One region of the Arthrobacter sp. TE12231 genome, then DNA from elsewhere that is predicted to be linked to it. Evidence: riboswitches for the same ligand, from Rfam matches in the RefSeq annotation. Region 1 holds a riboswitch; each other region holds the start of a gene.
The links. A riboswitch is a leader RNA that binds a small molecule or an ion and turns the genes downstream of it on or off. The one in region 1 is predicted to bind S-adenosylmethionine.

Region 1 (9,686 bases):
GGTGGAGCGTTAGATCGTGACCGCCCCGGAGGCGGTCTCGAAGGTGACGGAGAGGATTCCGGGCGTGCCGTGCGGCGCGAGCCAGTTCACGGCCACGTCTTCCAGCGGCTTTTCCACGGGCTCGCCAAGCCATTCCGTGACGCGCTCTGCCGAACCGGCAATGGTCAGCGCGGACATCTTGACGTCGCTTGCGTAGGCATTGGAGGGGTGAAGCTCCGGGTCACCCTCCCACTTGAGCATGTAGGGCACCTGCGGGTCGGCGATGAGGCCCAGGATGCCGATCTGCTTCCAGACCAGTTCGCGGCCGTCGGGGAACTTCCGGTTGCCGTTCACGGCGGCGCGGCCCAGCCGCTCCTCGAACGGGCCGAGGTCGTCAACTTCGACGCACCAGCCCATCCAGCCGCCGCCGGCCTCGGAGCGTGCCCGGACTGCCTGGCCGAAGGGGGCCTTGTCCGATGCCGGGTGGTTCAGGACCTCCACGACCTCGACATACTTGTGTCCCGCGAGCGGGATAATCATGTTGCGTGTCCCGAAACGGGGGTGCACTCCACCCTTCACGGCTTCGACGCCGAGGGCAGACGCAATACGTTCAGTGGTGGCTGCCAAGCCATCGTGTTCACAGGCGTAAGAAACGTGATCCATGCGCATGCCCTCATCTTGGCACTTTGTGATGGACCTCTCAGCTTAGGCTTGCCTTACCATGATGGGATGTCTCGGGGTGTCTGGAGGCCGGCGTGCCCGTCGTCTTCATGTTCGTCATAAAGCTATCCAGCGGCCTGCCGCCATTCCTACACTGAACCAAGGTCATGAGTGCCAGCGCAAAGCCCCGGCTTGCTGGCCGGCAACCCTCGTATCGCGGTGGGGTGCCCCGGGTGAAGACCTGGCCGTCCGGCGCCCGCCGGAGGGCAAGCGCGGCGCCTGTGCCGGCCTGGGCCGATGGCCCGGGCGGTGCTGTGCCCAGTCCCGACAGGAGCAATAATGTCCACTGCCTGGTCCTTCGAAACCCGCCAGATCCACGCCGGCCAGGAGCCGGACTCCGCCACCGGCGCCCGGTCCCTCCCGATCTACCAGACGACGTCGTTCGTGTTCCCGAGCGCCGAAAGCGCCGCGAACCGCTTCGCCCTCGCTGAACTTGCCCCCATTTACACCCGGATCGGCAACCCCACGCAGGACGCGGTGGAACAGCGCGTGGCCAGCCTGGAAGGCGGCCTCGCCGCCCTGCTGCTCAGTTCCGGCCAGGCCGCCGAGACGTTCGCGATCCTCAACATCGCCGAGGCCGGGGACCACGTGGTCGCCAGCCCCAGTCTCTACGGCGGCACCTACAACCTGCTCGCGCACACGTTGAAGAAGTTCGGTATCTCCGTGACCTTCGTTGCGGACCCCGACAACCTGGACCAGTGGCGCGAGGCCGTCCGGCCCAACACGAAGCTGTTCTTCGGCGAAGTGGTCTCCAACCCCCGCCAGGACGTGCTGGACATCGAGGGCGTTTCCAAGGTGGCCCACGAGGCCGGCGTGCCCCTGATTGTCGACAACACCCTGTCCACCCCCTACCTCATCCGGCCGATCGAGTGGGGCGCGGACATCGTGGTCCATTCCGCCACCAAGTACCTCGGCGGCCACGGCGCCGCGATCGCCGGCGTGATCGTGGATTCGGGCAAGTTCGACTTCGGCAAGGACCCCGAACGGTTCCCCGGCTTCAACACCCCGGACCCCACCTACAACGGACTGGTCTACGCCCGCGACCTCGGCGCCGGCGGCGCGCTCGGGGCCAACCTCTCCTACATCCTCAAAGCCCGGGTCCAGCTCCTGCGCGACCTCGGCTCCGCCGTGTCCCCGTTCAACGCCTTCCTCATCGCCCAGGGCATCGAGACCCTTAGCCTGCGCGTTGAACGCCACGTGGCCAACGCCACCAAGGTGGCCGAATGGTTGGAGGCGCGGGACGACGTCGAATCCGTCGCCTACGCCGGGCTGCCATCCAGCCCCTGGTACGAGCGCGGGCGCAAGTACGGGCCCAAGGGGACCGGCGCCGTCGTCGCGTTCAACATCGCCGGGGGAGCGGAGGCCGGCAAACGCTTCGTTGATGCCCTCGAGCTGCACTCGCACGTCGCGAACATCGGCGACGTCCGCTCTCTCGTGATCCACCCGGCGTCGACCACCCACAGTCAGCTCTCGCCCGAGCAGCAGGCCGTGGCCGGCGTGAACCCCGGCCTGGTGCGGCTCTCGGTCGGACTGGAACACATTGACGACATCCTCGCGGACCTCGACGCCGGATTCCGTGCGGCCAAGAGCGCCTAGCTCCACCGGACAACCGGCGGCCGGCCTCCCGCGGACGGGGAGTGCCGGCCTCCGGCTGTCACACGGAAGTCACAATCTTCGTCATTTCCGCACGCTGTTTCGTACACTCATACAAGGTCATGAGTGCCAGCGACAGCCCCGGCTTGCTGGCCGGCAACCCTCCATTTGCGGCGGGGTGCCCCGGGTGAAGACCTGGCCTGCCGGTCAGCTGACGGCAGGCAAGCGCGAAGTTAGGTCCTCATATGACGATTGCCGTCACCCGCAGTGGTGAACCCGAAACCAAACCAATCCGGAACTCCGTTTCCGCAAGACCCGCCGCCCAAGCTGCCCGGGTGCCGGACGGGACCGTCCAGTACCTCAGGATCGGTGACCTGCAGCTCGAATCCGGGGTCCAGCTGCCGGATGTGGTCCTCGGCTTTGAGACGTGGGGGACGCTGAACGCCGATGCCTCCAACGCCGTCCTCATTGAACATGCCCTGACCGGCGACACCCATGTGACCCGCGGTGCCAGCGAGGAACCCGGCTGGTGGGAACAATTGGCCGGACCCGGGGCCCCCGTGGATACGGACAAGTACTTCGTCGTATCGATCAACATCCTGGGCGGCTGCTACGGCTCCACGGGACCCTCCACGCCGGCCCCCGACGGCCGCCCCTGGGGATCGAGGTTCCCGCTCGTGACTCTGCGGGACACGACCTCCGCCGAGGCGCGGCTGGCCGATGCCCTGGGCATCGACAGCTGGTACGCCGTGCTGGGCGGTTCGCTCGGCGGCGCGCGCGCCCTTGAGTGGGCCGTGACCCACCCCTCGCGGGTCCGGCGCTGCGCCGTGATTTCCGTCGGCGCCAGCAGCACCGCAGAACAGATTGCCTTCGCTCAGGCCCAGACCCTGGCCATCCGCCAGGACCCGAACTTCAACGGCGGGGACTACTACGGCGGCCCGGAACCCGAAGCGGGGCTCGCCCTCGCCCGCCGGATCGCGCACATCACCTACCGCTCCGCGGCCGAGCTCGACGGCCGGTTCGGCCGGAACGCCCAGGAGTCCGAGGCGCCCCTGCAAGCCGGATCGCTGGCCGGGCGCGGACGCTATCAGGTCGAAAGCTACCTGGACCACCAGGGCAACAAACTGGTCCGGCGTTTTGATGCCAACAGCTACATCGCCATCACCGAGGCGCTCATGAGCCACGACGTCTGCCGCGGACGCGGAAGCCTCCGGGACTCCCTGGCCCCGGCCACGGCCGAGTTCCTGGTGGCGGCCGTGGACTCGGACCGCCTGTACTTCCCCGCCCAGTCCCGTGCACTGGCCGAGGCCCTGCCGGGGGGCCCCGAGCTGCACATCATCGAGGCGCCGATCGGCCACGACGGCTTCCTCACCGAAATCGGGCAGCTCAGCGGCCAGTTGCGGAGCAATTTCTTCGCCTAGCCGCCCCTCACGGCTGTGCATTTTTGCAGATGCTCCCTGCACTAATGGTCGTTGTGGCTCAGGGCTCCGGGAACCATACTCGTTGGGAATAACGCTGTGTGTGCTAATTCACACAACATCTCAGCCCAATGGTCCACGGGGTGTCGAAGGCGACACCGAAGGAGTTCTCATGAGCACGGAAAACGCTGCCGCGACGCGCGCAGGCGAGCCCGACGTCAAGACGTCCGGCTTGAAGAAGGTGGTGGCGGCCTCCATGGCCGGCACCGTGGTGGAATGGTACGAATTCTTCCTCTACGCATCCGCGGCCACGCTGGTCTTTGGCAAGGCCTTCTTCCCGAATTCGCAGACCGAACTGGACGGAATCCTCGCGGCGTTCCTCACGTACGCCGTCGGCTTCGTTGCCCGCCCGATCGGCGGGATCGTCTTCGGCCACTTCGGCGACAAGTTCGGCCGCAAGCAGCTGCTCCAGCTCAGCATCATCCTGGTGGGCGTGTCCACGTTCCTGATGGGCTGCCTGCCCACCTTCGCGCAGATCGGCTACTGGGCCCCGGCGCTGCTGGTCTTCCTTCGCTTCGCCCAGGGCTTCGCCGTCGGCGGGGAATGGGGCGGCGCCGTCCTGCTCGTCGCGGAACACAGCCCCAGCAAGTCCCGCGGCTTCTGGGCCAGCTGGCCGCAGTCCGCTGTTCCGCTGGGCAACCTCTTCGCCACCGCGGTGCTGTTCATCCTGTCCTCCGTGCTGTCCTCGGCGGACTTCCTTAGCTGGGGCTGGCGGGTCGCCTTCTGGCTCTCCGCCGTGATCGTCCTCATCGGTTACTACATCCGCACCAAGGTCAGCGACGCCCCGATCTTCCTGGAAGCACGCAAGGAAGTTGAGGCAGGGCACAAGGGCTACGGCGTTGCCGAGGTCTTCCGCCGCTACCCCCGCGGCGTGTTCACCGCGATGGGCCTGCGCTTCGCGGAGAACATCCTGTACTACCTCGTGGTCACCTTCTCAATCACCTACCTCAAGACGGTGGTCCACGCCGACACCGCCCGGATCCTGCTGCTCCTGCTCGTGGCCCACTTCATCCACTTCTCCGTGGTGCCCATGGTCGGCCGGCTCTCGGACAGGGTGGGCCGCAAGCCCGTCTACATGGCCGGCGCCGTTCTGGGTGCGACCTGGGGCTTCTTCGCCTTCCCGATGATGGACACCGGAAACGATCTGATCATCCTCGCCGCGGTCATCATCGGCCTGCTCTTCCACGCCCTGATGTACGCCGGGCAGCCGGCCATCATGGCCGAGATGTTCCCGACCCGGATGCGGTACTCCGGCGTGTCCCTCGGTTACCAGGTGACCTCGATCGTGGCCGGTTCGCTCGCGCCGATCATCGCCGTCGCGCTGCTGGGCCAGTACAAGTCCTCCGTCCCGGTGGCCATCTACCTCCTGATCGCCTGCGCGATCACCGCCGTCGCCGTGTTCTTCCTCAAGGAGACCCGCGGCGTCTCGCTCCACGACGTCGACGCCGCCGACGCCCAGGGCACCGCAGACCTCCTCGCCGCCGGCAAGCGGTAGGCCGCCGGCCCGGGGAAACACGGCCCGGGGAAACCTGTTGAGTGGCCGTCGGCCCGGATTCGCGCACGGCGCGGACCCGGGCCCTCGGCGTTAACGCTGCTCATGATCTCAGCGTTGCTTGGGCCGCGGGGATTAGAGTGGGCAGGCAGACAAGCCCAGGATCCGGGAGGCATTGTGACCACGCTCGTCAACCGACCCAACACGGCACTGGTCGTAGTGGACATGCAGCTCGGCGTCGTCGCGGGGGCCTACCGCCGCGACGACGTCGTCGCGACCATTGCCGTCCTCGTGCAGAGGGCACGCGACGCCGGGGTGGACGTCATCTGGGTGCAGCATGGCGGCGAGGAGCTCCCGCGGGGCAGCGACGCCTGGCAGTACGTGCCGGAGCTCGTGCGGTGTGATGCGGAGCCGCTTGTGCCCAAGGAGTACAGCGACGCCTTCGAGGCTACGGACCTGGAGTCGGTGCTGGCAGACCGCGGGATCGGCCGCTTCTTCCTGGCCGGCGCGCAGACGGACGAGTGCATTCGCTCGACCCTCCACGGCGGGATCACCCGAGGCTACGACGTCACGCTGGTCGCGGACGCCCACACCACCGAGGACCTGAGCGAATATGGCGCGCCGCCGCCGGAACTCGTGGTGGCCCACACCAATCTGTACTGGCAGAACCACAAGGCCCCGGGGCGGACGGCCGGAACCGTCAACGCGGCCGATATCGACTTCGCCAGCCTTTTGTGATCCTAGCCCTTCATGATTTCAGCGCGCTGGGACATGTAGTCCTCCATGGACAGCTTGCCGTCGCTGTACTGCTGGTCCAGCTCGGCGAGCTTGCGGGCCCGGTAACCCTGCGGGGCCGACGGCGTCTCGGGCGCCTGCGGCTGCCCTGCACCCGGGTCGGGTTCGTGCCGCTGCGGCTGGGGCGGGTTGTTCAGGTACTCCGGGCTGTCCTCGTAGGGAACGGGTGATCCGTAGCCGGCCGGGCCCGGATACTGCTGTCCGGGGTACGGCTCGGTCGGGAACGGCTGGTCCGGGAACCGCGGGCCCGGGTACGGCTGGCCCGGGTTCTGCGGGTTCGGGTACTGCTGGCCCGGGTACGGCTGGCCCGGGTTCTGCGGGTTCGGGTACTGCTGGCCGGGATACGGCTGATTGGCTTCTCCGGTCTGCTTCGGCGCGCCCAGTTGGCCGAAGCCGCCAAAGTAGTCCTGCTGCGTGTACCCGTCCCGCGGCTGGTTGCTCTGGTTTGGCGGGTTGCCTTGGTTTGCCGGGTTGCTTTGGTTTCCGGGGAACCGGCCGAACTGGCCCGGCACGTTCTGGTTCCGGCCGCGGGCGGACCTCCGGTAGAGGCGCACTCCCATGGGAATCAGGAACGACAACACAATGATCCAGAAGAACATACTGCTCACGGTACGGGGCCTTTCAGCTGCTGGGCCTCTTCATTTGCGGGGCCTGAGGAGTGTGCCTCCAGCTTAGGCCCCGCAGGCTCAGGACCGTACCGCGTCCTCGGTGCCCGGCGGGCCTTCGCCCGAGCCCAGCGGTACGCCGGGCCCGAACACCGGCCCCGGCAGGGGCCGCTTGGCCGTCACGCCGTCGCCCGAGGAACGGTGCCGCAGCCGCCGCACCACCCACGGAACAAAATATTCCCGGGCCCACACAAGGTCCCCGCTGCGGGCCTCCCGCCAACTGCGCTGCGGCATCGGCTTGGGGGCGAGCGGCTCCAGGGTGTGTTCGACGTTCAGCGAATCCAGGACCATCGCCGCAATCGTATGGTGGCCCAGCGGCGAAAAGTGCAGCCGGTCAACATCCCACATCTGCGGATCATTAAGCTGGCGCAGAGACCACATGTCCGCGATCACGGCGTCGTGGCGCGCGGCGATCGTGCGCAGGTTTTCGTTGTAGATGGCCACCTTGCTGCGGATCCGTCCGAGCACCGTGGATCCTGTGTCCGGACCGTTGAACAGGACCACGGTGGCGCCGCCCAGGCTCAGGATCTGCACCACCGAGTCCAGCCTTTCGGCCAGGACGTCCGGATCCCCGCCAGGGCGGATGAGGTCGTTGCCGCCCGCGGAGAGCGTGATGAGGTCCGGCTTGAGGGACAGGCAGTGCGCCAACTGCTGGTCGACGATCTGCTGCAGGAGCCTGCCGCGGACGGCCAGGTTGGCGTACGCGAAGTCGTTGTGGCCGCGGCTGAGCTCCTCGGCCACCCTGTCGGCCCAGCCCCGGTGGCCGCCCGGGCTCGCCGGCTCCGGATCGCCGATGCCTTCCGTGAACGAGTCGCCCATGGCCACGTAACGGGTCCACGGGTGGGTCACGACGGTGTCCGCTGACGTCTCCGGTGAATTTTCCATGGCTTCGGTTTCGCTCACGTTCTTATCCTGCACTCTTCCTGTCAAGCTACGCCACCGTAGGTTGTTACCGCCGGGTAACTGTAAGAATGGTTCCATGACTCACGCTGATGCCTTCCCCGCCCCTGTCGTCGAATGGTCCAAGCCGGAGCAGGAACGTGCGGGCAAGCCGCTGATTGTCCTGCTCCACGGCTACGGCGCCAACGAACAGGACCTGCTCAGCCTGGCGGACATGCTCCCGCAGGAATTCGCGGTAGCCTCCGTGCGCGCCCCGATCGCCATGGGACCGGGGTTCACCTGGTTCCCGCTGACGGCGTCCATCGACTATTCGCTCGACGCCGTCAAGGCCGCCGCGGCGTACGTGCAGGACTGGATCGACTCCATCAAGGCCGACCACCCCTCGGTGACGCTGCTCGGATTCTCGATGGGCATGGCCATGGCCACCACGCTGCTGCGGCAGCGGCCGGCGGACTTCGCCGCCGTCGTCGGGCTCTCAGGTTTTGCCGTCGACGCCGGCGGTGACCCCAGCTTCCGCGATGCCGAACTGGACGGCACCGTGCCGATGTTCTGGGGACGCGACCAGCAGGACCCGGTGATCACCCCGGACAAGATCGAGTTCACCATGGGCTGGGTGCGCAAGCACGTGAAGCTCACCAAGGTCCTGTACACCGGCATGTGGCACGGCATCAACCAGCAGGAAATCGGTCACGTCTCCGAGTTCCTCACGCACGCGGTCCTCAACTCCAGGAAGTAGCCGCCCGGACGGCTGGCCAGGGGTAAGCCGGCTAGGATCCTGCGGGCGCGCTGATCCGCACGGTCTGGCCGTTCACCGTGACGGTGTCGCCGTCGTGAAGCTGCCGCCCGCGGCGCTCATCAATTTCGCCGTTGACCTTGACCAGCCCGTTCTTGATCAGGTCCGCAGCCTCCACACCGTCCTCCACCAGATTCGCGAGCTTCAGCAGCTGGCCCAGCCGGATCATGGTGTCGCGGATGGTGATGTCTTCAATTTCCGGATTGCTCATATAGGCAATGATGCCTGACCTAAGGTGGCACCAATGACGCACACACCCCGGCTCCCGCTCATCGCGGGGCTGCCTATGGCCGTCGCGGCGGGGTTGTTCATACCGTTGCAGGGCCGGATCAACGGCGCGCTCGGGGTGCAGCTCCGCGACGGCATTGGTGCCGCCGTCGTCAGCTTCAGCACCGGGTTAGTGGTGATGGGCGTCATTTCCGTGGCACTGCCCAAGGGCCGGGCAGGGCTGGCCCGGATCCTGCCGGCCGTGCGCGAACGGCAGTTTCCGCGTTACTACGTCCTGGCCGGCTGCATCGGGGCGCTTTTCGTCTTCGCCCAGTCCTTCACCGTGGCACTGCTCGGCGTTGCCCTCTTCACTGTGGCCGCCGTGACGGGGCAGACCCTCAGCGGTCTGTTGGTGGACCGGATGGGAATCGGGCCCGCGGGGAAGAGGCCCATCACCGGTATCCGGGTGCTCGGCAGCGTGCTCACCGTCGCCGCCGTTGCGTGGGCGGTGTCGCCGAGATTCAGCGCCGGAGAGTCCGTGCTGCAGCTGCTTCTTCCCGTGCTGCTGCCGCTTCTGGCCGGGTTCCTGATGAGTTTCCAGCAGGCCATGAACGGCACCGCCACCGTCCACTACGGGTCCCCGATCGCCGCGACCCTCGTGAACTTCATCGCCGGGGCCGTCCTGCTATGGGCGGCGTGGCTGGTCAAGCTTGCCGTGTCCGGTGCCGGCAATCCTCTGCCGGGGCAGTGGTGGTACTACCTTGGCGGGCCGCTCGGGTGCGTCTTCATCGGCGTCGGCGCCCTCCTGGTCCGCAGCCTGGGCGTGCTGGTCACGGGCCTCGGGATGATCGCCGGGCAGCTGCTGGGATCCCTCGGACTGGACCTGGTTTTCCCGGTCCCCGGGACCGTCGTCGCGGTGCCCACCGTCCTGGGCACCCTGCTGACGCTCGGTGCCATCATCCTGGCCACCCTGCCCTGGCCGCGGGGCGCACTGAAGCGGTAGCGTGCCGGTAGGCTTGGAGATTGCATCGCCGTGTTCGTATCGCACACTTCGCATCGCACTG
Region 2 (9,686 bases), 1.7 Mb from region 1:
AGGCATGGTGCTCTCCCTCACGGCAGGGGCCCGGAGTAGCCCCTCTTTCTAAGCTACGCCTCGGGAACCTCGGCGTCCACGATGCCTGCGAAGCGGCTGCCGACGCCGTCGTACACGCTGCGCACGAGCCCGGGCCCGAGGACCGGGATGTCACGGGCCTCATGGTGGGCGCAACAGACGTAGGTGAACTCCGGCCACCATTTCTTGGGCCGGGCCGACTCAGAGAATCCGCAAACCGCACACGTGAGCTGGACCCAGACAGGGCGCTTCCCGGTCCGGTTCGCTTTGGACTGGAGCAGCCACGCCGGGGGATTGTCCAGCAGCTCACCGAGCTCGGCCTCGGACAAGCGGGACGGGATGCCGTGACGGTGCGCCATCTCCAAGGGAATGTCGAGGATCTGGGCTGCTTCACGTCGGGTAACCATCCTTCAACGATACGGGAACGACGGCGGCCCCCAGCCACCGAAGGGGCCCGGTGTTAGGCTCGACACACCGCCGGCGGTCGAGGTCCCGGCCCGACGGCGAGGAAGGCGGCAGCCGTGTCCCAACAGCAGCGCGTTCTCTACGTCGCCATCGTGGCGTCCTTCATGGCCTTCCTGGACGGGTCCGTCGTCAATCTCGCCCTCCCGGCCATCAGCAGGGACCTCGGCGGCGGCCTGGTCGTCCAGCAGTGGGTGGTGGATGCCTACCTGCTGACGCTGGGCGCGTTGATCCTGGTGGCCGGTTCGCTGTCGGACCAGTTCGGCCGCGTCCGGGTGCTGCAGTGGGGCCTGGCGGGGTTCACCGCCACGTCCGTCCTGTGCGGCTTCGCTTGGAGTGCCGAGGTGCTCATCGTCGCCCGCGGACTGCAGGGCATCGCCGGTGCGCTCCTGGTGCCGAGCTCGCTCGCCCTGATCGTCACGGTCTTCACCGGTCCTGCGCAAGCCCTGGCGATCGGCCGGTGGTCCGCCTGGACCAGCGGCGCGATCGTTGCGGCGCCTCTCTTAGGCGGCCTTTCGGTCGATGTGCTCACCTGGCGTGTCATTTTCTTCATCAATGTGGTTCCGGCCATCGCCGTGTGGCCGGTGCTCCGGCGCCTTAGAGGTCTTGACCACGGGCGGATTCCCGGCAGCCGGATCGATCTGCTCGGAACCGTCCTGGCGGTGATAGGGCTGGGCGGCACGGTGTACGCCCTCATTGAATCCGGCAGCAAGGACTGGGCTGCTCCGCAGGTCTGGGTGCCGCTGGCTGCCGGGGTGCTTGGCCTGGCCGCGTTCCTTGTGCACGAGGCACGGACCCCGTACCCGATGATGCCGCTGAGGCTCTTCGCCGTGCGTAATTTTGGCTGGGGCAATCTCGCAACGATGGCCATATACGGCGCGCTCTCGCTGGGCTTCTTTGTGCTGGGCCTTTACCTCCAGCAGGTGGCGGGCCTGGGCGCCACGGCCGCCGGGTTCGCCCTGCTGCCGCCGACGCTGATGCTCCTGCTGCTGTCCTCACGGGTGGGCGCCCTCGCCGGACGCTTCGGTTCCCGCTGGTTCATGGCGGGAGGACCCCTGCTCTGCGCCGCCGGCTTCGTCTTGATGATGGGCGTGGGGATCCCGCTGGACTATGCCGGCCAGATCCTGGCCGGATTGCTGGTCTTCGGCCTCGGCCTGTCGCTCACCGTCGCACCGCTGACAGCAGCCATCCTGGGCGCCGTCGAGCCGGAAGAGGCCGGGATCGGCTCCGCCGTGAACAACGCGGTGGCCCGCATCGCGGGCCTGCTGACCATCGCGTTCGCCGGCGTCATCACGGGACCGGCGGTCACGACGGCGGGCCTGCAGCGAACCATGGCCGTGACAGCGGCGCTGTTCCTGGCCGGCGCGCTGATTTCCGCCGTCGGGATCCGGAACCCGCCCGTGACGGACGGGCAGCCGGCTTAGCGCTCCGGGACGCTGCAGCCCGCGTGCTCGGCGTCGCTGTGGACCCAGAGTGCCGAGGCGACTTCCTCGGCGAAATCGAATTCACGGGGCGCCGCGGCGGAACCGATCCGGACCACGAGCGGGCCGCCGAACGGCCTCCGCCCCACAACCTCCACTTCGGCGTCGAGGTCGATGTCCTCGGCGGCGAGGTAGCGCAGGAGTTCCGGGTTTTCGTCGCTGATCCGGGTGATGCGGCCGGTGTGGCCGTCGTCGAGTTCGCTCAGGCGGAAGGCGGCGGGCATCAGCACGGTGCCGTCCGCGGCCGGGATGGGATCGCCGTGCGGGTCCCGGGAAGGGTTCCCCAGTTTCGCCGCCATCCGGTCAATGAAGGTGTCGGAGACGGCATGCTCCAGGAGCTCGGCTTCGTCGTGGACCTCGTCCCAGCGGTACCCGAGTTCCTGAACGAGGAACGTCTCGATCAGCCGGTGCCGCCGGACCATGGACAGGGCCAGCCGGACCCCGTCGCTGGTGAGGGTGACCGCGCTGTAAGGCTTGTGGTCTACGAGGCCTTGGTCCTTGAGCTTGCGGACCATCTCCGACACCGAGGAATTGGCGACCCCCAGGCGCTGCGCCAGCTGCGTGGAGGTGATGGGCTTCTGCTGCCATTCGGTGAACGAGTAGATGACCTTGACGTAGTCCTCGATCGAGGAGGAGGGCGTACTGGTCTTCACAAACCCAAGCCTACCGTCAGCCGCGGGCGGAGAACGTGAGCCAGAGCAGGACCAGGTTGAGTGCCACGACGAGCACCACGCTGATGATGGCGGCGATCCGGAGGGCCAACCCGTCGGCAAACCTGCCCATCAGGGCCTTGTTGCTGGTCAGGACCACCAGAGGGACCAGGACAAAGGGAATCCCGAAGCTGAGGACCACCTGGCTCAGGATGAGTGCCCACGTGGGATCGAACCCGACCGCCAGCAGCACAACGGCCGGAATCAGGGTGACCACACGGCGGGCCATGACAGGAATCCGGATTTTGAGCAGGCCCTGCATGATGGTTCCGCCGGCATAGCAGCCCACCGAGGTTGACGCCAGGCCCGATGCGAGGAGCCCGACCGCGAAGACCACGCCGACGACGGGGCCGAGGTTGGCGGAGATGGCGGCGTGCGCGCCTTGGATGGTGTCCGTGCCGTCCTCGCCGCCGAGAGTGGAGGCGGCCAGGAGGAGCATGCCGATGTTGACGATGCCGGCGATGGCCAGCGCGGCCACGACGTCGAACCGGGTGGCCCGGACCAGGCGGGCGACGGCCGACGGCGGGACATGCTGGTGCTCGTCGGGCCGGTGCCGGTCCCGGGACAGGGCCGAGTGGACGTAGATGGCGTGCGGCATGACGGTGGCGCCGAGCATGCTGGCAGCCAGCAGGACGGTGTCCGGGCCCTGGAAGCCTGGAATCAGCCCGGCCAGGGCGGCCCTCGGATCGGGCGGGCTGATGATCAGCCCGGCCAGGAAGCCGATGGTGATGATGCCGAGCAGGAACATGATGATGAATTCGAAGGGCCGCTGCTTCTCCCGGGCCTGCACGGCGAGCAGGAGCATCGACACCGCGCCGACAATCACGGCGCCCAGGGGGAGGGGGAGGCCGAACAGCAGGTACAGCGCGATTGCGCCGCCCACTACCTCGGCGAGGTCGGTGGCGGCGGCCACGATTTCGGCCTGCAGCCAGAAGGCGCGGCGCCAGAACGGCTTGAGCCGCTCGCCCAGGATCTCCGGCAGGCTCTTGCCGGTGACAACCCCGAGCTTGGCGGACTGGTACTGGACCAGGACGGCCATGATGTTGGCGACCACCAGGACCCACACCAGAAGGTAGCCGTACTTCGCGCCGGCGGTGAGGTTGGCGGCCACGTTTCCGGGGTCGACGTAGGCGATCGACGCCACGAACGCCGGGCCCAGCAGGCCGATCAGCGCCTTGTGGGCACCCGGATGTTTATAGGTGCGGGCGCCCTGCGGCGGTTGTTCGTGTCCCTTTACGTCCAACACTGACAGCTCCCGTGATTGGCGCGTCCTCGTTGACGCGGCGGCCGGCGCCGGCGGGAAAATGGCCGGCGTCAAAGTTTTGTCAGCCTACAAGAAATTATTAGGCATACCGAAACAATAAGCCCCATTGGCCTTCCCCTGCAATCCGGACCGGGGTCAGGCCCGGATGGCACGCCACGTCTGCGTCAGGTAGGGCAGCCGGAGGATCTCGCCGGGGGCATGGCCCAGGTGATCGTTCAGGTACCAGTCGAGGTTTGCCATGACCTTGGCCCGGGTGGCCTCCGACGCTGCGAGATAGTAGCTGCGGGACTTCGCCAGCTCCTTGATGTCCTCCGCGGTGACAGCGTCTTCCCAGCGGGTCAGGTGGCTCTCCAACGCGGTGAACTCGGGGCCCACGGGCGGCCGGAAGTGCGGTTTGTGGACATCCCCGGCGTGCATGATGCGGGAGAGCCGGTGTACCCACGGCACAGCGGTGTCCAGCTGGTTCCAGACCAGGCCCAGGACTCCGTGTGGCCGGAGGATCCGGGCGATCTCGGTGCTGGCCAGGCGGGGATCGCACCAGTGCCAGGCTTGGGCGACAGTGACGAGATCAAAGGCTCCCGGCTCGAGGCCCGTGTGCTCCGCGGTACCCTCGACGGCCGTAACCTCCGGCAGGGCCCGGCGCAGCTGCTCGAGCATGTCGGCGGAGGGGTCCACCGCCACCGTGTGCAGTCCCCGTGCGGCCAGGAGGGCGGTGAACTTGCCGGTGCCGGCGCCAATGTCCGCGGCGTCCTTGGCCCCCGCCGGGATCAGCCAGTCGGCCGATTCCTGCGGATAGCCCGGGCGGACGCGGTCGTAGTGCTCTCCGCCGTCCTGGAAGCTCTGTCCGAGTTCCTGGCGCCGTTGACTGTGCAGCTTGGGCCCGGCGTGCAATTTGGGCCTGCCGTGCATTTTGGGCACGCTGTGCAACGTGCTATCTCCTTCGGGGAAGGTCCTGCCGGTTCAGGTACCTTTCGAATTTACCGCACCGGCGCAGTGCCTGATCCCCAGCGCCTAGTCAGTAGTGCCCGGTCAGCAGTGCCCGGTCCAAGCAGTGCCTAGTCCAGGGTGCACGGCGCGGCGCCGGCAGTGCCCGGCGTGTTCGGCGCCCAGTGCGGGTAGCTGCGGGTGTCATTGGCCGGCACCCAGCGGCCGGCATCCACCACGTAATCCCAGCCGAGCCCTGTTTGCCGCAGTTGCCGCAGGCCGGCCAGCAGGCGCTCGGCGTCCTCCAGCCGGGATCCCAGGCCAAAGCTGGCCCGCAGGGAGCCGGCGGGCAGGCCGAGCCGCTTGAGCAGCGGGTGGGCGCAGAAGCGGCCGTCGCGCAGGCCGATCCCGTGTTCGGCCGACAGGTAGGCGGCCACCAGCCCGGCGTCGTAGCCCTCCACGGAGAAGTTCACGACGCCGATGGTGCCTGCGCCCGGCTGACCGTCGGCAAGCGACGAGTCGGCAGACGAGTCGGCGAAGATCTGGTGTACGGTCACGCCCTCGATGCGCCGGAGGCCTTCGACCAGGAAGGACCGGATGGCGTCCTCGTGGGCGTACCACTGTGCCGGGTCCAGCTCTGCGATCACTTGGGTGGCGCGGGCCAGCGCGGCCGCGCCCAGGACGTTCGGCGAGCCGCCCTCGTGCCGGGCCGGTCCGGTGGTCCAGCTGACGGAGTCGAGCCGGGCGTCGCGGACGGCGCCGCCGCCAGCCAGGTGCGGGGTGCCGGCGTCGAGCCAGTCCGTGCGCCCCACCAGCACGCCCGTTCCGAACGGGGCGTAGAGCTTGTGACCCGAGAAGGCGAGGTAGTCGACGTCGTCGGCGGCGATATCGATCCGCCGGTGCGGCGCCAGCTGCGCTGCGTCGACGACGATCCTGGCGCCGTACTCGTGCGCCAGCGCGGCGAGGGCGCGGATCGGCAGGATCTCGCCGGTGACATTGGAGGCGCCCGTAACGGCCAACAGGCTCACACCGCCGCGTGCGAGCTCGTCCCGCAAGCGGTCGATGGTGGCCGCGAGGGTGGGCGCGGCCACGACGCTGCGGTGCGGGACGTTCTGCCAGGGCAGGAGGTTCGCGTGGTGTTCGATGTCGAGGTAGATGACCTCGCCGGCGGGCCGGCCGTCCTGCAACGGCAGGCACCCGGCCAGCAGGTTCAGGGAATCGGTGGTGTTGCGGGTGAAGATGACGGAATCGTCCGGCCGGCCGCCCACGAAGTCCCGCACGATGTCCCGGGCGTTCTCGTAGACCGAGGTGCTGATCTGGGAGGCGTAGCCGGCACCGCGGTGGACGCTGGCGTAGTACGGCAGGATTTCGTTCAGGTAGGCCGAGACAACGGACAGGGCCGGGGCGGAGGCGCCGTAATCGAGGTTGGCGTAGCGGGCGTGGCCGCCCTTGATCAGCGGGGACTGGATCTCGGCGCCCGTGACGGCGGCGAGCGGGCGTGCGGCGGCGGCAAACCGTGCGTCGACTTCGGGGGCGGCGGGGAAAATGGCAGTTGTCATGGGACCTCACTCGAACAGGACCCCACATCGTGGGAATCCGCGCTTGCCGGGTCCGTTCCGGACCGGCCAGGTCGTCACCCGGGGCACCCCACCGCGACTGGAGGGTTGCCGGCCAGCAAACCGGGGTTTAGCGCTGGCACTCGTGACCTGCATCGAGCGTAGGACATCGGTGCAGCCGGGGAAAAGGCGGCCTCCGAATGTGAAGCGTTTTGTTACGTGCGCGCCGCAATGCGCACGTCGGCCGAAGAAACGACGGCGGCGGCCCCGGAATGGGGGCCGCCGCCGTCGTTTGTTCGATTGTTGAGAAAGGTCGGACGATCCTAGAGGAAGTCGTCGAGTCCGGGGTTGAGCCGCTTGAGCACTTCCGAGTGGAGGATCGAGTTGGTGGCCAGGGCGTTGCCACCGAAGGGGCCGTCCTCGCCCTCGAGCGAGGTGAAGCGGCCGCCGGCTTCGGTGACGATCGGCACGAGGGCGGCCATGTCGTAGAGGTTCAGTTCGGGTTCGCAGGCGATATCCACCGCACCCTCGGCCACGAGGCAGTAGGACCAGAAATCACCATAGGCGCGGGTGCGCCACACTTCCTCGGTGAGGCCCAGGAACTCGTCCAGGTTTCCGCGTTCCTTCCAGCCGCCGAGGCTGGAGTAGGACAGCGACGCGTCCTCGAGCTTGGAAACGTTGGACACCTTCAGCCGGGTGGCGGAGGCCAGGGAGCGGCCGGTGTAGGCGCCCGCGCCCTTGGCCGCCCACCAGCGCTTGCCCAGGGCCGGCGCACTGACGACGCCGACCACCGGTTCGCCCTCGTCAACGAGGGCGATCAGGGTGGCCCAGACCGGGACGCCGCGGACGAAATTCTTGGTGCCGTCGATCGGGTCAATGATCCAGCGCCGGGAGCCGTGGCCCGAGCTGCCGAATTCCTCGCCCAGGACCGCGTCGCGCGGCCGGGAGCGGGAGAGCTGGCCGCGGATGGCCTCTTCGGCGGATTTGTCGGCGTCGGTGACCGGGGTGAGGTCGGGCTTCGTCTCGATCCGAAGGTCGAGCGCCTTGAAGCGGCTCATGGTCTGGGAATCGACGGAATCTGCCAGGACATGGGCAAGGCGCAGGTCATCGTTGTAGCTCGAATCGGTTTGGCTCATGGTTCCAAACTACCGTCTAAGCGGGCGGGCCGCCGGGAGGCCGCGGTGCTGCGCCGCGGGCCGGTGAGGGGCCGGATTAGGACACAGTGCCGAGTTCCTTGGTGTCCTGCGCTTCCATCCGCGGGTCTGTGCCCAGCAGCCGGCGCAGGGAGGCCAGCCTTGCCGGCCCGGAGGGACCCGCATGCCCGGCCGCAACCCATGCATCGACGCCGCAGTTGACGGCGGTGGAGTCGTGCTTGCAGCCGCGTTCGCAATCGTCCGTGCCCGGTTCCAGGTCCGGGAAGGACCTCAGGATCCGGTCCGGATCCACGTGGGCCAGCCCGAAGGACCGGATGCCGGGGGTGTCGATGATCCAGCTGCCGGCCGGGGCATCGTTGACTTTTAGCGCCAGCGCGGAGGAAGACGTATGGCGGCCGCGGCCGGTCACCGCGTTGACGCCTCCGGTGGCACGTTCGGCCCCGGTCAGTGCGTTGACCATGGTGGATTTGCCGACGCCGGAATGGCCCAGCATGACGGTGACCTTGCCGTCGAGGTAGCCGCGGAGCTGGGAGACGGCGTCCTTGTCGAGCCGGGCCGAAAGGCCGTCGTCGGAGCGGGCGTCGATGCCTGATGCGGCGGAGTCCGCCGTCTTGGAGATGATGACGGGGAAGTCGAGGTGCGTGTAATTGGACAACAGCTCGGCGGGATCCTTGACGTCGGCCTTGGTGACGAGCAGCAGCGGCTCAATGCCGGCGTCGTACGCGGCCACGAGCGCGCGGTCGATGAAACCGGTCCGGGGCTCGGGATTGGCCGCCGCCACCACCACCACGAGCTGGTCGGCGTTGGCCACAACGGCCCGTTCGATCGGGTCCGTGTCATCGGCACTGCGGCGCAGCAGCGTCTTGCGGTCCAGGATCTTCACCAGCCGGGCGAGGGTGTCAGGTTCACCGGTAACGTCCCCGACGAGGGAGACGAAGTCGCCGGCCACCACGGGATTGCGGCGCAGTTCCCGGGCCCGTGCGGCGATGATCTTGCGTTCCCCGGGGGTGCCTTCGCCGACGACGGCGGTGTAGCGGCCGCGGTCAACGGTGATGATGCGGCCCGTGACGGCGTCGTCGTAGCTGGGCCGGTCCTTGGTGCGGGGCCGGGAGCCCTTCTTGTTCGGACGGATCCGGACATCGGACTCGTCCCAGGAATCAGTGCTGCGTGCCACCGGCGCCGTCCTCGTCCGCGGTGGGTCCCTGCGCCAGCATGGCTTCCCAGAGCCGTGGGAAGTCGGGCATCGTCTTGGCCGTGGTGGCGATGTCCTCGACCTCGACGCCCGGCACGGCCAGGCCGAGGATGGCGCCGGCCGTGGCCATGCGATGGTCTGCGTAGCTGTGCACGACGCCGCCGTGCAGCTTGGCGGGCCGGATGATGAGTCCATCCGTCGTTTCCTCGGCGTCGCCCCCGAGGCGGCTGATCTCGGCGACGAGGGCGGCGAGCCGGTCTGTTTCGTGACCGCGGAGGTGCGCGATGCCGCTCAGCCGGGAGGGGCCGGTGGCGAGGGCGCAGAGCGCGGCGACGGTGGGGGCGAGTTCGCTGGTTTCGTCGAAGTCGCCGCCTTTGATTTCGCGTCCGCCGGTGACGGTCAGGGTGCCGGCGTCGAGCGTCACGGTCGCCCCCAGGGCGGCCAGGATGCCGCGCCAGAGGTCACCGACCTGCGTGGTCCCGGCGGGCCAGTTGGGGATCCGCACGGTGCCGCCGGTGGCGAGGGCCGCCGCGAGGAACGGGCCGGCGTTGGAGAGGTCCTGCTCGATCCGCTGGTCGAACGCGCGGATCGGGCCGGGGGAGACCACCCAGTGGTTCGGTACCGAGTCATCGACCGTGACGCCCACTCCGCGCAGCACGGCCACCGTCATGTTGATGTGGTCCAGGCTCGGCACGGGCCTGCCTGCATCTTCCCTGCTTTGGTGTTCCAGGTGGAGCCCCTCGGTGAAGCGGGCGCCAGCCAGCAGCAGGGCGGAGACGAACTGGGACGATGCACTGGCGTCGATGACGAGGTGGCCGCCGCGCACTTCACCCGTGCCGTGCACGGTGAAGGGCAGCGACGACGCCGGACCGCCGTCGGGCGCGCTGACCGCCACGCCCAGGCCTGCCAGTGCCTCGATGATGGT
Region 3 (9,686 bases), 2.8 Mb from region 1:
GCGCCAGGATCCTGCCGTGACCGCAGCCGGCGGCACGGACGATGATGAAGTGGTGGTGAAGCTGCTGGTCACCCGCGGGCCGGAAGGCGCCGCCGCCCCCACCTGCTGGGTCCAGGCGTCCGCCCCCGGGGCGGCGGGCCGCCGGCAGCGCGAGACCGGAATCGACGTCATCCTGCTGGACCGCGGCTACGACAGCGAAGTCGGCGAGCGCGCGCCCTGGCTGCTGCTCGGCGCCAAGACCCTCTCCTACGCCGTGAACATGGCAGCGCTGCGCTACGCCCACGAGCACGGCGCGGACGATGTCATCTTCACATCCGCGGACGGCCGGGTCCTGGAGGGACCGACGTCGACTGTTCTGTTGGCGCACCTGGAAACGACGGACGACGGCGCCGGCGGCGTTCGCACGATCCGGCGGCTCATCACCCCGCAGCTGGACAGCGGCATCCTCCCGGGCACCTCGCAGGGCGCCCTGTTCACGGCCGCCAAGGCTGCCGGCTGGGAGCTGGGCTACGGCCCGTTGGAGCCCAAGGACCTGCTGGACGCCGACGCCGTCTGGTTGATCTCCAGCATCCGGCTCCTGGCGCCGGTAAACCACATCGACGGCCAGGAAATCGGCACCCCGGAACTGCGCCGGCAGCTCACGGCCGAGCTCAACGCCCTCTTCGCCACGATCGAATAGCCGGCGGCACGGAACTCCGCACCGATGGCAGCCAGCACGGCGAACCCCGAGAACACCGCGTAGAGCGGCAGCGCCGGGAGTGCCCACAAGTGACGCAGGTTGCTGATCGTGCCGTCGACGGCAAGTGCGAGAGCCCCGGCGCAGAACACCGCCAGGACGACTGCGCCGCCGAGCCCCCAGGCCTCCGGTTGTGCCCAGATGTCCGGAAGCGGTTCGGCTCCGGGACGGGCTCCGGACAGGAGGTTCGCCGGCGCGAGGCAGGCCAGCGCGAGCACGCCGGCGGTCCGGACCGCTGGCAGGATGATGGCGGCAACCGTGATGGCCGCCAGGCAGTCGCCCATCGGACGCCGACGGAGGTCACCAACGGCTGACTTGTGGATCCCCAGGCACTGAAGCAGCGACCGTTCGCGCGCCACCCGCCGCCTCCACAGCTCACCGACGCGCACCGGGTGTTGGCCCGTGATGACGGCCCGCGGGGCGAATCCCACCCGGTAGCCTGCGCTTCGCACCCGCCAGCCCAACTCAAGCTGCGCGGCACCAGTGTCCTCCCTGAAGCCGCCGATCTCCGTCAGGACGTCACGCCGCACCGCGCCCATACCTGCCGCGAAGACGGGCAGGAAACCGGAGGCCGCTTGCGCCCGCCGGGCCATCCCGCCGCAGCCGCGGCCTATCAGGTCTACGATCCGCGCGGCAGGACCGGCAGTGAGGGTCCGTTCGCCGCCCCACACGGCGCCGACTCCGTCGGGACCGCCACTCCCGACGTCGAAGGCTTGCAGCATCCGGTCCACGGTCCGCCGGGTGAGGACGGCGTCCGCGGGAAGGAACATGAGCACCTCCCCCGCGGCCCGGCCCACGCCCAGGTTCAGTGCCGCCCCGTATCCCGCCGCCGCGGCGGGTGACCTTCCCGCAAACACAATCCGTCCGTCCTCGGCGGCGAACCCCGCCATGAGCTCCGGGGTGTCGTCCGTGGAGCCGGCATCCACCAGGATCAGCTCGTACCGCTCATACCGGCTCCCCTGGACTGACCGGATGCAGTCCGCCAGAAGCCCGCCCCCATTGTGCGCCGCCACAATGATGGACACGGTGGGCCACTGCTGCCAGAGAGTAGGCGCGTGGCGGCGCCGACACCGCGCGGACCGCACCTCAAAAGAGACGGCCAGCGCCAGAACAACAGCCGCCATCACCGCCGCCGCCAGGACGGGCAATCCGATGAACACCAGGACGAGTTCCTGTGCCGGGCCGACCGGCACCGGCGCCTCACCCCAGGGCATCGGCGGGAATCGCCGGGCATCGCCGGAAGGACGCCGGGTTGAATGCCGGGAGCATGAACGTTGCCAGGACGGCGTCGAGCAGTTCGGGCGCCCACGTGCTGTTCGCCCCGAGTGTCGGGCAGACGCCCAGCACCACGGGGGTTCCGTCCGCGCGGCGGCGGATCTGGACCTGGACCGGGCCGGTCAGCCCGAGCGTGCGGACGGCGGCCAGGCCCAGCTTCCGCACATCGTTGGCCTCGGCCGCCGGCACCCTGCGGCTGACTTCGTCGCTGCCGGCCCGACCGTACGGAGTTCTTGTCTTCTCAAGGACCACGGCCACCGGCGCCATCGCGTTGCGGGGCGGCGTGCCGAACACCAGGGCCACGTAGTCGGCGCCCGGGATGAACTCCTGGACCAGCTGCCCGGCCGGCAGGTTCTTCCAGCTGACGGAGCCGGTCCCGGCCAGCAGGTGGACGGCGTGGGTGCCTTTGAAAGTTCGCGGCTTGACGACGACGGGACCGTTGAGGTCGGCCAGGGACGCCGGCGCGGCGGCGAGGTCGCCCGGAACCCCGAAACGCGGGACGGGAATGCCGGCTGCCTGCAACGCCCATGCGGTGAACAGGTGGTCGTTGGCGAGGGCCACCGCGGCAGGGTCGCCGACGATGATCCGCACGTCCCGGCCGAATCCGGCGCGGGCCGCAGCCAGGACCGGGAGTTCCACGGTGAGGGTCGGAATGATGACGTTGATGGCTTCCCGGTCCACCAGCCGGCGCAGGTCCAGGACCATGTCCGGGTCCGTCGCCGGCAGGAGCCTGACTGCCGCTGCGGTGGTGGCGTCCTCGCCCTGCCGGGTGACGTCGCGGGCGTCGGAGCCGAGGCACGGGATGCCGCGGGCTGCTAGCTGGGCCGCGACGGCCCGGCCGGCGGCGCCTGCAATGCCAGTAACCAGTATGCGCGGGCCCACGGTTGCTCCATTCCGCCGTCACCCGCAGGGCCGCGGCTGCGGCTCCGGCGGTTCGGGCCACCGATTCAGACAAAAATTGAGGGACAGACAACTGCACGCAGAGATAACTTGATCCACAGAAAACGTGGGACGGGCCGACGTGTCAGTCCGATCCCCTCAGTAGACTGCGCAAACTCCCGGCGGACACGAGTGGGCAGTACCCGAAACTGGAGCCCGCTACTACTCGCCTTGGCGCCGCACCCGGTTCTCACCCCGCAACTCTGATTTCTCAGTCCGCCGCGTGTGTCACCCCGCGGAAACGCGGTCCGGTTACGGAACATGACGACGGCGGCGGTGCGGGCCGGCGTCGTAAGTGTTACGTTTTTGGGGAGTAATGAGAACCGGTGCCAAGCCCTGACTGGCCGGTCGGCAACCCTCCCTTTCGCGGCGGGGTGCCTCAGGTGAATACTCGGCATATCGACCATTCGAGCTGCAAGCGTGAAAGAGGAGATCCGTCGTGCCCGACACATCCATACCCGCTGTACCCGGTACAGCAGCCGCCCCCGGCACAGCCCCCGCCGCAGCTCCCGCCGGCGAGGACAAACTGGCCTACCGCCTGTTCACCGGCGCCGACGACCGCGCCTTCTGTGAGCGCGTGTCGGCCGCCCTGGCCGAGGGCTATGTCCTGCACGGAAGCCCCGCCGCCACCTTCAACGGCAGCACGGTGATCGTGGCGCAGGCCCTGGTCCTGCCGGCCGCAATTGCGAGCGCAGACGCCGCCGTGGCCAACGCCGTGGATGAACTCGACAGTGACGAGTTTGGTGCCGAAGACGCCTTCGAGGGCCACGCATGAGCTACGCCGGAGACCTCAGCCCGCACGAGGCGTGGGCCAAGCTGGAGGCCGGCGCCATCCTGGTGGACGTCCGGACCGAGGCCGAATGGGCCCACATCGGCATCCCGGATACGAAGGCCACGGACAACGATCCTCTCTTCATCCAGTGGACCCTCGCCGGCGGGGTGCCCAACCCGCACTTCGTGGAACAGCTCCAGCGCCAGGCGCCCGAGGACACCGCCGTCGAGCTCGTATTCCTGTGCCGCTCCGGCGCCCGGTCGATCGCCGCAGCGACGGCCGCGACGCAGGCCGGCTACACCTCCTACAACGTCCTTGAGGGCTTCGAAGGCGAGACCGACCGCTTTGGCGAACGCACCGTCAACGGCTGGAAGAACCGCGGCCTGCCCACCAACCTCGGAAAGATTTAAGTGACTTTCAATCCAGACGCCGCCGAATGGGCGGCCGACACCCAGGCCGTCCGCGGAGGCCTTGACCGTACAGGCTTCCAGGAAACCGCCGAGCCGATCTTCCTCAACTCAGGATTCGTCTACGAGTCCGCGGCCGCCGCCGAGCGCGCCTTCACCGGGGAGGACGAGCGCTTCGTCTACTCCCGCTACGGCAACCCGTCCGTCGCAACCTTCCAGGAGCGGCTGCGGTTGCTCGAGGGCACCGAGGCATGCTTTGCGACGGCGTCCGGCATGTCCGCCGTCTTCACCGCCCTCGGCGCGCTGCTGGGGGCCGGCGACCGGGTGGTCGCCGCCCGCTCGCTGTTTGGCTCGTGCTTTGTGATCCTCAACGAGATCCTGCCGCGCTGGGGCGTCGAGACAGTCTTCGTGGACGGTCCGGACCTCGAGCAGTGGAAGTCTGCGCTGTCCGAGCCGACGACGGCGGTCTTCTTCGAATCGCCGTCGAACCCGATGCAGGAGATCGTGGACATCGCCGCCGTGAGCGAACTGGCACACGCGGCCGGCGCCACGGTGGTGGTCGACAACGTCTTCGCCACCCCGCTGCTGCAGCGCTGCGGAGACCTCGGGGCCGACGTGATCGTCTACTCCGGCACCAAGCACATCGATGGACAGGGACGCGTGCTCGGCGGGGCAATCCTGGGGACCAAGGAATTCATCGACGGGCCCGTCAAGCAGCTCATGCGGCACACCGGCCCCTCGCTCTCCGCGTTCAACGCCTGGGTCCTGACCAAGGGCCTGGAGACCATGGCCCTGCGCGTCAACCATTCCTCCGCCTCCGCCCTGCGGCTGGCCGGCTGGCTTGAGCAGCAGCCCGCGGTCAGCTGGGTCAAGTACCCGCTGCTGCCCTCCCACCCGCAGTACGATCTCGCGGCGAAGCAGATGAAGGCCGGCGGCACCGTGCTCACGCTGGAACTCTCGCCGTCCCCGGGCCGCACCGCCAAGGAGGCCGCCTTCGCGCTCCTGGATGCGCTGCGGATCATCGATATCTCCAACAACCTCGGTGATTCGAAGTCCCTCATCACGCACCCGGCCACCACGACGCACCGCGCCATGGGCCCGGAAGGCCGCGCGGCAATCGGGCTCAGCGACGGCGTGGTGCGGCTTTCAGTCGGCCTGGAGGACGTCGAGGACCTGATCCGCGACCTCGGCCAGGCGCTCAAGCAGGTCTAGCCCCGGCGCACCCGGCCCAGGGATGGCTCGTGCCCGGCTGGCTCTCCGCCGGCGTCCCCTTGCGTCGTCACTTCGACGGCCCGTTCGACGACGGCGGCCAGCCCGCCGGCGCGGAACGGCTCCCGCTGCAGCTGCGAGCCCGTGCCCTCCGCCAGGATCCGCTCGACGCCCGCGCGCACCAGGTCCAGCTCGCCCTGTTCCTCAAGGACCGGGGCAACGAAGTCCACGAGTGCCCGGACGACGTCGGCGGCCGGGGCAGGGGTGAAAGTTCCAAAGTCCAGGAGCTGCCCGCGCAGTCCGCAGTTGCTGGCCTGCCATGCGGCCATCCGCAGCAGTAACGTGGGTACCGGGGCGGGCTCGACGCCGTCGTTCCATTCCCGCGACGCCGATTCCACGAGGGCGCGCACCAGCACGGCGATCAGCGCCGCATCCTCGGCCCGCAGGCAGACATCGGCGACCCTGACCTCCACGGTGGGATGCAGCCGAGCCAGCCGGGCATCGAAATAGATCATCCCTTCATCCATCAGGACATTGCTTTCCACCAGCCGGGTCACCAGCCGCCGGTAGACGGGCAGGCTGCCGAAGATCATCGTGGGGCCCGAGCCCGGCCAGCGGTTCCAGGCCTGGGTGCGGTAGCTTTCGAACCCTGTCTCTGCGCCGTTCCAGTACGGGGAATTCGCGCTGAGGGCGATCAGGACGGCAAGCTTGTCGCGGATCCGGTCCATCACGGCCACGCCCTCCTCCGGCGATTCCACAAAGGTGTGGACGTGGAGGCCGCAGGTCAGCTGGTTCCGGACCGTGAGCCCGAAGCGTTCCTGCATGGTCATGTACCGCTGATTCTGGGTGAGGTGCGTGGCGGCGCCTTGGGGCGAGGTGGCCAAGGCCGCGACTCGGCCGCCGTGCACGCGGGCGGCCTGGTCTGCCAAGGCCCGGCCCTGCCTGAGCTGCCGAAGAAGTTCCCTATAGTCCAGGCACGGCCGGGTCTGGGTCTCAATCTGTTCGAGCTTGAGCTCGTAGCTGAAGTCGGCGCCGCCCTCGTGGACCGGTTGCTGCCCCGGGAGAACCTGGGCGGCGTCCTGCTTCGGCGGGAGCAGGCTGGCCAGCATGAGGTCGGCGAGGGCAAGCAGCCGGCCCGATTCCGGGTCGACTATCAGCAGTTCTTCCTCCACGCCGAAGGTGCGCATAAATCTATTGTGCGTCAGGAACCGCCGACACGCCCTACGCCAACGCCGGGTCACTTCGCGCCCATCCCCCTGCGGACGGGCGCGATCAGACCTCGCGTTGCTTGGGATCAGTCTTGGAAATACTCGATCTTCGCGCCAATGGTGTTGAGCCGTTCGGCCAGATCCTCGTAGCCGCGCTCAATGACGTAGATGTTCCGCAGTTCCGAGACGCCGCGAGCCGCGAGCATGGCCAGCAGCAGGCAGGCCGCGGGGCGCAGGGCCGGCGGGCAGCCCACCTCGGCGGCACGCCACTTGGTGGGCCCGTTGACGTAGATCCGGTGCGGGTCGAGCAGCTGCACCTGGGCGCCCAGCTTGTTCAGCTCGGTCAGGTAGATGGCCCGGTTCTCGTATACCCAGTCGTGGATCATCGTCTGGCCGTGGGCGTTGGCCGCGATCACGGCGAAGAAGGGCAGGTTGTCGATGTTCAGGCCCGGGAAGGGCATGGGGTGGATCTTGTCTTCCGGCGCCCGCAGTTCCGAAGGCTTGGTGGTGACGTCCACCAGGCGGGTGCGGCCGTTGCGGGCAAAGTACTCCCCGGACACTTCGAGCCGCTGGCCCATCTGTTCCAGGGTCGCCAGCTCGATTTCCATGAACTCGATCGGGACGCGGCGGATGGTGACTTCCGAGTTCGTCACGATGCCGGCGGTGATGAGGCTCATCGCCTCGATCGGGTCCTCGGAGGGGAAGTATTCGATGTCGACGTCGATCGACGGGCGGCCCGTGATCTTCAACGTGGTGGTGCCGACGCCGTCGATCTCCACCCCGAGCATCTGCAGGTAGAAGCAGAGGTCCTGCACCATGTAGTTGGGGCTGGCGTTGCGGATGATGGTGGTGCCGCGGCGGTGCGCGGCGGCCATGATGGCGTTCTCGGTGACGGTGTCACCGCGTTCGCTGAGCACGAAGGAGCGGTCGTGGCTGTCCGACGGCGGTGCCTGGACCGCGTAGAACCCGGACTTCGCGTCCACGCTGAGCCCGAACTGGCTTAGCGCCTGCATGTGCGGCTGCACGGTGCGGGTGCCGAGGTCACAGCCGCCGGCGTAGGGCAGACGGTATGTGTCGGCCTCGTCCAGCAGCGGGCCCAGGAGCATGATGACGCTGCGGGTCCGGCGGGCCGCCTCCACATCCATGGATGCGAGGTCCAGGACAGCGGGGCGGCGGATCTGGAGGTCGTTCGCGTTGAGCCAGGTGCATTCGACGCCGATGCTGGTCAGCACCTCGACGATCCGGTTGACTTCCTCGATCCGGGCCAGCCGGCGCAGGGTGGTGGTGCCGCGGTTGATGAGGCTGGCGCACAAAAGGGCGACGCCGGCGTTCTTGCTGCTGTTGACGTCCACCGCGCCGGAAAGCGTGCGACCGCCCTCGACCCGGAGGTGGGTCATCTGGGGCCGGCCCACTTTGACGATGCTGTGCCCGACGATCGTCTCCAGCCGCTGGATCATCTTCAGGCTCAGGTTCTGCTTGCCCTGCTCCATCCGGGCGATGGCGCTCTGGCTGGTGCCGAGCTCGGCCGCGAGTTGTCCCTGGGTCCAGCCCTTGTCCCCGCGGGCCTCGCGGAGCAGGAGGCCGACATGTTCAGCAGTCTGTTGAGTCATGTCCCGAAAATATCACGCATGATCTACCGCACCCGGTATTTGCCGCCGGAATGGCGCCAATCTCACATGCATACCCGCATCATGCGATAACCGGCGCGGCGGCGCTGTGACAAGCGGCAGCGCGCAGGCGCGCCGGACGCTGCCGCGGCTACTGGCGGGTGAGGAAGACAAGGTTCCAGGTGCCCGCGCCGAGGGCTGCCGCGACGGCGGCTGCCGCAATGCCCAGCCCGCCCAAAAGCACCCAGGCGTCGAGTCCGCTGAACGTGGACGGCCTGGCCCAGGTCCGCGCCGCGCCGCCGAACCCGCGGGCCTCCATGGTCACCGCGAGCCGGGACGCGCTCCGGATCGCCTGCACCAGCAAGCCGAAGCTTTGGCCCATGGTGGCGCGGAAGCGCTGGTAGGGGTTGCCGCTTGAGCCCACGCCGCGGGCGCGCCGGGCCATCCCGATGGTTTGCCATTGCTCGGCCATGATTCCCACGAGCCGCATGGCGGCCAAGGTGCCCAGGACAAACCGGTGCGGCAGTTTCGCGTTCTGGGCCAGGGCGTCGGCCAGGTCCGTGGGGTCGGTGCAGCTCATCAGCAGCACCGCAGGCAGGGCGATCGCGAGCCCGCGGAGCATGAAACCGATCCCGAGCTGCAGGGAGCCGGCGCTGATGGACCAGATCCCGGCGTCGAACAGGACGGCTCCGGCGTCGGGCGCCAGGATGGCGGTGCTCCAGCCGCCGAGCGCCGCCGCGAGGATCAGCGGCCAGCCGCGCTGCCACAGCAGGGCAACGGTCAGCCCGGCCAGCGGCAGAAGCATCAGTTCGAAGGCCAGCGCCACCGAGGCAGAGACCCAGTCGATGGACAGAGCCAGCACCAGGGTGACCATGGTGACCGCCGTGAACTTCGCGAGCGGGTTGGCGCGGGTCAGCAGCGCATGGTTGCCGCGGACGCTCAGTTCGTCCCTCATGATGCGGCCGCCTCCGGCAGCTCCCGGTCCGGGCCGGCGGCGTTGACGGCCCCCGACCCGGCGGTGTCCCGGCCGTGGAGGCGCAGTTCGGTGCCGCCAAGGACAGCGCTGAATTCGGCGTCGTGCGTCACGGAGACCACGGCGGTGCCGGCGTCGAGAAGTTCAGAGAGGAACGAGGCAAGCTCGGCCCAGGTGTTGGCGTCCTGGCCGAACGTGGGCTCGTCCAGGACCAGTACCTGCGGGTGCGCAGCCAGCACGGTGGCCACCGAGAGGCGCCGTTTCTCGCCGCCCGAGAGCGTGTAGGGGTTGGCGTCCACGAGCTCCGTCAGCCGCAGCCGCTCCAGGAGCTCGTCCACACGGTCCTCGCCGTAGCCGAGGTGGCGGGGCCCGAACATAAGTTCGTCGTGGACCCTGCCGGTGACAAACTGGTGCTCGGGTTCCTGGAACACGGTCCCGATCCTGGCGATCAGCTGCTGGGCTTTCCACCGGTACGGGTCGGTCCCGGCGCCATCACCTACGCGACCGATGGCGCAACCACTGAGTTCCGTCGTGGCGGAGACCGTCCCCGCCACGGGGCG

Region 2: linked by a shared signal. The riboswitch ahead of ACVWYS_RS05300 (aminotransferase class V-fold PLP-dependent enzyme) and the one ahead of metX (homoserine O-acetyltransferase MetX) in region 1 are both predicted to bind S-adenosylmethionine.
Region 3: linked by a shared signal. The riboswitch ahead of ACVWYS_RS00285 (DUF1737 domain-containing protein) and the one ahead of metX (homoserine O-acetyltransferase MetX) in region 1 are both predicted to bind S-adenosylmethionine.

What each region holds. Positions count from the first base shown of each region.
Region 1 covers NZ_JBSSFS010000001.1:2,845,232-2,854,917, reverse strand. Annotated here, with positions in the region: gene ACVWYS_RS12920 (VOC family protein) at 10-648, opposite strand; SAM riboswitch class IV at 803-918, shown strand; gene ACVWYS_RS12915 (bifunctional o-acetylhomoserine/o-acetylserine sulfhydrylase) at 979-2,295, shown strand; SAM riboswitch class IV at 2,411-2,526, shown strand; gene metX (homoserine O-acetyltransferase MetX) at 2,538-3,713, shown strand; gene ACVWYS_RS12905 (MFS transporter) at 3,883-5,265, shown strand; gene ACVWYS_RS12900 (isochorismatase family protein) at 5,440-6,000, shown strand; gene ACVWYS_RS12895 (hypothetical protein) at 6,003-6,656, opposite strand; gene ACVWYS_RS12890 (SGNH/GDSL hydrolase family protein) at 6,744-7,607, opposite strand; gene ACVWYS_RS12885 (alpha/beta hydrolase) at 7,702-8,358, shown strand; gene ACVWYS_RS12880 (RNA-binding S4 domain-containing protein) at 8,390-8,626, opposite strand; gene ACVWYS_RS12875 (DMT family transporter) at 8,660-9,625, shown strand.
Region 2 covers NZ_JBSSFS010000001.1:1,160,219-1,169,904, forward strand. Annotated here, with positions in the region: gene ACVWYS_RS05270 (hypothetical protein) at 1-6, opposite strand, end outside; gene ACVWYS_RS05275 (hypothetical protein) at 54-425, opposite strand; gene ACVWYS_RS05280 (MFS transporter) at 588-1,904, shown strand; gene ACVWYS_RS05285 (metal-dependent transcriptional regulator) at 1,901-2,614, opposite strand; gene ACVWYS_RS05290 (Nramp family divalent metal transporter) at 2,631-3,917, opposite strand; gene ACVWYS_RS05295 (class I SAM-dependent methyltransferase) at 4,071-4,844, opposite strand; gene ACVWYS_RS05300 (aminotransferase class V-fold PLP-dependent enzyme) at 4,991-6,418, opposite strand; SAM riboswitch class IV at 6,453-6,566, opposite strand; gene hisN (histidinol-phosphatase) at 6,739-7,551, opposite strand; gene rsgA (ribosome small subunit-dependent GTPase A) at 7,628-8,743, opposite strand; gene aroA (3-phosphoshikimate 1-carboxyvinyltransferase) at 8,727-9,686, opposite strand, start outside.
Region 3 covers NZ_JBSSFS010000001.1:63,480-73,165, reverse strand. Annotated here, with positions in the region: gene ACVWYS_RS00300 (aminodeoxychorismate lyase) at 1-679, shown strand, start outside; partial or broken gene ACVWYS_RS00295 (glycosyltransferase) at 1,108-1,860, opposite strand; gene ACVWYS_RS00290 (ATP-grasp domain-containing protein) at 1,937-2,893, opposite strand; SAM riboswitch class IV at 3,263-3,377, shown strand; gene ACVWYS_RS00285 (DUF1737 domain-containing protein) at 3,477-3,725, shown strand; gene ACVWYS_RS00280 (rhodanese-like domain-containing protein) at 3,722-4,132, shown strand; gene ACVWYS_RS00275 (O-succinylhomoserine sulfhydrylase) at 4,133-5,341, shown strand; gene ACVWYS_RS00270 (glutamate--cysteine ligase 2) at 5,338-6,525, opposite strand; gene ACVWYS_RS00265 (UDP-N-acetylglucosamine 1-carboxyvinyltransferase) at 6,633-8,156, opposite strand; gene ACVWYS_RS00260 (energy-coupling factor transporter transmembrane component T family protein) at 8,305-9,108, opposite strand; gene ACVWYS_RS00255 (ABC transporter ATP-binding protein) at 9,105-9,686, opposite strand, start outside.